Regions from separate parts of the Neobacillus sp. MER 74 genome, predicted to be linked through region 1. Evidence: riboswitches for the same ligand, from Rfam matches in the RefSeq annotation. Region 1 holds a riboswitch; the other holds the start of a gene.
What was found. Region 1 has a riboswitch for S-adenosylmethionine ahead of mtnW (2,3-diketo-5-methylthiopentyl-1-phosphate enolase). Riboswitches for the same ligand answer to the same signal wherever they lie in the genome.

Region 1 (2,404 bases):
ATTGATCCAGATAAAGAAGTGGCTATACTGTTTGGCGGTAAGGCGGGTCTTGTCGAAATTCCGCAGTGTTTATTAAATCCCGGCGACACCATCCTCGTGCCCGATCCAGGCTACCCGGATTATTTGTCAGGGGTTGCACTTGCAAAAGCCGAAATGGTAAGGATGCCGCTAAGGGAGGAAAATAATTTTCTACCGGATTATGGTGAGTTGAATGGGGATGTTTTAGATAGAGCAAAACTAATGTTCCTCAATTATCCTAATAATCCAACTGGTGCGGTAGCGACTCATGAATTTTTTGAGGAGACAATCAAACTAGCGAATGAACATGATATCTGTATAGTTCATGATTTTGCCTATGGTGCCATCGGGTTTGATGGTAAGAAACCTGTAAGTTTTTTACAGGTTCAAGGGGCAAAGGAAGTTGGAATTGAAATTTATACCTTATCTAAGACCTATAATATGGCAGGCTGGCGTGTTGGTTTTGCAATTGGGAATGAAAGTGTCATTTCTGCTATTGAACTTTTACAAGATCATTTGTATGTCAGTTTATTTGGAGCCGTACAGGAGGCTGCTGCGGAGGCCTTAATTGGCCCTCAAGACTGTGTAAAGGAATTAAACGAGTTGTATGAGCGAAGAAGGAATGTATTGATAAGTGGGCTTCATTCCTTGGGTTGGAATGTCAGCGCACCAAGGGGATCCTTTTTTGCCTGGCTTAAGGTTCCTGAAGGCTTTTCCTCTACGGAATTTGCTAATATTCTCCTTGAACAGGCACATATTATGGTTGCACCTGGAATTGGATTTGGTGAATTTGGAGAAGGGTATGTTCGGGTGGGACTACTTTCAACAGAAGAACGATTAGCTGAAGCCGTTGAAAGAATTAGTCGTTTAGAAATATTTAAAGAAAACTCCCCGAATGGCTAGCCCCTTAAGGCGAAGACAGAAGAGTAGTTGCACTTATGCGTTCAGAATTTTGTTTAAAATTCTGATTAGCCAGTTAAATCGATTGACATTTTATTTTTTTCTTGCGATAATGCAAATTAAAGTGAAACACACATTAATAACTGAATAATATACGAATCGTTTTCTTATCAAGAGCAGGCGGAGGGAAAAGCCCAATGAAGCCCGGCAACCGACTTAAATCTAGTTTTAAGCACGGTGCTAATTCTTGCAGCAACAAGGCTGAAAGATGAGAAGATGTTAGTTGGCGGCTAACCTCTTCTTTGTTGAAGAGGTTTTTTTATGTTTGAATAAAAGGAAGTGTTTTTATAATGACTGAAATTATTGCTACATATCTACTAAATAACGAAAAGAAACCATCCAAGAAGGCAGAAGAAATTGCCCTTGGTTTAACCGTTGGGTCATGGACGAATCTGCCTGAATTAGAACAAAACCAATTGCGTAAACATAAAGGAAGAGTTGTATCAGTCGAAGTGAATCCCTCAGAAACAGAAGAGCAAGCACTGATTAAAATTGCCTATCCAACGATAAACTTTTCTAATGACCTCCCTGCTATCTTAACAACCGTTTTCGGTAAACTCTCATTGGATGGAAAAATTAAATTACTTGATTTGCAATTTGATGAGGGATTAAAGAGGCAGTTTCCTGGTCCAAGATTTGGGATTGATGGACTAAGGAATAAATTAAACGTTAATAATCGACCTTTATTAATGAGCATCTTTAAAGGCGTACTCGGGAAAGACCTCAAGTTTTTAGTCGAACAGTTAAAACAACAAGCCCTTGGTGGTGTTGATTTGGTCAAGGATGATGAAATCCTGTTTGAAAATGAATTAACACCATTTGAAAAAAGAATTGTCGAAGGGAAAAAAGCACTGCAAGAAGTGTATGACCAAACAGGACACCGCACTTTATATGCTGTTAATCTAACAGGCAGAACTTCGCAGCTCAAAGAAAAAGCTAGAAAGGCTGCTGAACTTGGAGCAGACCTCCTATTATTCAATGTGTTTTCCTATGGGTTAGATGTGCTGCAGGAATTAAGAGAAGATGATGAAATTTCATTACCGCTTATGGCACATCCTGCTTTCAGTGGTGCATTGGCATCATCACCCGTATATGGAGTATCTCATTCTTTATTACTAGGTAAACTGCTTCGATATGCCGGTGCTGATTTGTCACTGTTCCCATCGCCGTATGGGACAGTTGCATTAGAAAAACCAAAGGCACTGTCGATTGCTAATGAATTAACAAGTGAGGACAGTTTTAAAAAGTCGTTCCCCGTTCCATCGGCTGGAATTCATCCTGGCTTGGTTCCATTGTTAATAGGTGATTTTGGTATCGATTCGGTTATTAATGCTGGAGGTGGAGTACATGGTCATCCAGACGGTGCACGAGGCGGCGGTCTTGCATTCCGACAAGCGATTGAAACTAATCTCCAAGGCAAGTTATT
Region 2 (2,404 bases), on a different contig from region 1:
CAATCAAGGCTTGGATTTCTCCAGTTTTCATTGAAAAATCAACTTGATTCAGTGCCTTCACTCCCGGAAATTCTATCGAGATGTTCTTCATCTCCAATATTGCGCTCATTAAATTCCACCTCCGTAAGCAAACACTCTCTTCATCTATTGAAAAAGAGAGTGTTTCTAGTTGTTAACCGAGAATTATTTATAATGGTTCTTTAAAGTCTTAATCCAATCCTCTTCAAATGCAGTCGATTGCCCCCAGCCTGGGATAATTTTTGCAAGGTTTACCATGTTTACAGGATCTTTAGACTTTTGAAGATTATCTTGTGAAACTAGTGATGCTTCTAAGTCAAAGGTCTGAGGTGTTTCTTCACCTGCAAGTTTCTTCGCAAGGATTCTCATATCCACAGCACCAATAAGTTTAGGATCGACCGCTGCTGTACTGGTCCATGCACTGCCTTTTCTTTGTATTTCTTGAAGATCCGCATTGGAAACATCAATTCCATAGATTTTTACCTCTTCACGGCCAGCTTCTTTCAGTGCACGCGCTGCACCAATTGCGAAAGCATCCCACGTAGCAAAAATGGCATCCAGTTTTCCTTTAGGATATTTATTTAACATCGCTGCAACCGCATTCTGCGTTTGAACACTTGTATCTGCAGCTGCTACACCAAAGCGTTCCACTTCTTTAAGTCCAGGATTTTTTGAAAGCACATCTTGATAAACCTTATTACGTCTAACCATGGCAGGGAAACCGTCAACCCATAGGTAGGCAATATTCGCTTTACCATTTGTATTCTTTACAAGTTGGTCGAGGGCCAATGTTGCTAACGCTTCATCATCCTGGGAAGTTAGTGTTACTCCTTCGACATTCGCTATATTTGGATTGGAGTCAAATGTAACAACACTTTTTCCTTTTTCAGCTATCTTTTTTACATCATTAACAGTCGCCTCATCATCACCATGAGAAATGATAAATCCATCATAATCTTGGTCTAACGCTTGATTAATGGCATCATGGAACTTTGCCGTGTCACCATTTGCTGTAAACACGTCTACTTTAAAGCCTAGTGCTTCTCCCTCTTCTTTAGCACCGGCTAAGAATTGAGCAGTATGATCGTCTCCGCCAATTTTACGAATAACCTTAATTTTCAGTTGGTCCCCATTCGTGAATTTTTCTGGTACACCTTCAAGTGTAACTTTTTTGCCGCTAGCTTGTTTGGTTTCTTCCCCTGATGCACAGCCAGTAAGTAAAAGTGTGGCTGCCAATGCTGATACAAGCGTACTTTTAAAGATATTTCTTTTCATGTTAAAAACTCCCCCTGTTTGATTCTTATTAATATTCCATTACTCCTATTGGAGAAGTTGGTTTTTATTAAAATAAAGGCTGTGTTAACTTGTCTGTTGATTTCCGTTCCAGGCACGAAGGTCAACATAGTGCTAAAAATCAACATTAACCTTTATCCCAGCCAAAATAAAAAACCTCTCCAGAAAAGAGAGGTTTCATCACAAGTTAAGGGACTACTCCTCTCTTATCTTTCAAAACAAAAAATTGTTTTGCAGGATTTAGCACCAATTCCAATTGGAACGGTTGCTGGGCGTCATCGGGCCAGTCCCTCTGCCACTCTTGATAAGAGAACGTAATATTCTGTTAAGTAATAAATTAGATTTTAGTCCCCTATTGACAAGTTGTCAATAGTGTTTTGAATATTTCTAATAAAGTTATTTTTCACTATCTGGCAAGGTCACTGAATATTAGCTATGACTTTTCGCAACTTTATTGATAGGATAACCCTTTAAAATTATCAGAAATTTCGGTATGATGATATTTAGAAAACCGAAATATATTTCAGAAAGAAGTGTTATTTTTAATGACTCACCAGAAACGTGCAAAACGTAATTTAATCATCATGTGGTTTGCGAACTTCTTTGTCGCTGGAAGTATGACGATGGTTATGCCGTTTATCTCGTTGTACATTGAGACATTTGGAGACTTCTCGGAAAAATATGTCCAACATTGGTCTGGAATCACATTTGGAATTACGTTTGTTTCAGCCTTCGCCTTCTCGCCGATTTGGGGTCGAATTGGCGATCGTTATGGACGAAAAAAAATCCTTATAATATCCGGTTTAGGGATGGGATTATCCATTTTCCTCATGGGGTATGTCCATTCTGTTTGGCAGCTGTTGCTCCTCCGTTTTTGCATGGGATTCTTTTCGGGATTTATTCCGATGTCGCAGGCATTTATTTCAACGCAAACACCACAGGATATTGCTGGGCGCGTGCTTGGAACCTTACAAACAGGCAGTATTACAGGATCCCTATTAGGGCCTATGCTGGGGGGAATCCTTGCAGATTCACTTGGCTATTCTACCACCTTTAAATGGACGTCCATTTCTATTTTCATTTCTGCCCTGCT

Region 2: it holds a riboswitch for S-adenosylmethionine, as region 1 does, so the genes downstream of both, M3610_RS11600 (sugar ABC transporter substrate-binding protein) here and mtnW (2,3-diketo-5-methylthiopentyl-1-phosphate enolase) in region 1, are expected to answer to the same signal.

What each region holds. Positions count from the first base shown of each region.
Region 1 is NZ_JAMAUV010000001.1:501,659-504,062, reverse strand. Features, by position in the region: gene M3610_RS02450 (pyridoxal phosphate-dependent aminotransferase) at 1-921, shown strand, start outside; SAM riboswitch class I at 1,083-1,193, shown strand; gene mtnW (2,3-diketo-5-methylthiopentyl-1-phosphate enolase) at 1,269-2,404, shown strand, end outside.
Region 2 is NZ_JAMAUV010000005.1:214,367-216,770, forward strand. Features, by position in the region: gene M3610_RS11595 (sugar ABC transporter ATP-binding protein) at 1-109, opposite strand, end outside; gene M3610_RS11600 (sugar ABC transporter substrate-binding protein) at 184-1,293, opposite strand; SAM riboswitch class I at 1,515-1,622, opposite strand; gene M3610_RS11605 (MFS transporter) at 1,857-2,404, shown strand, end outside.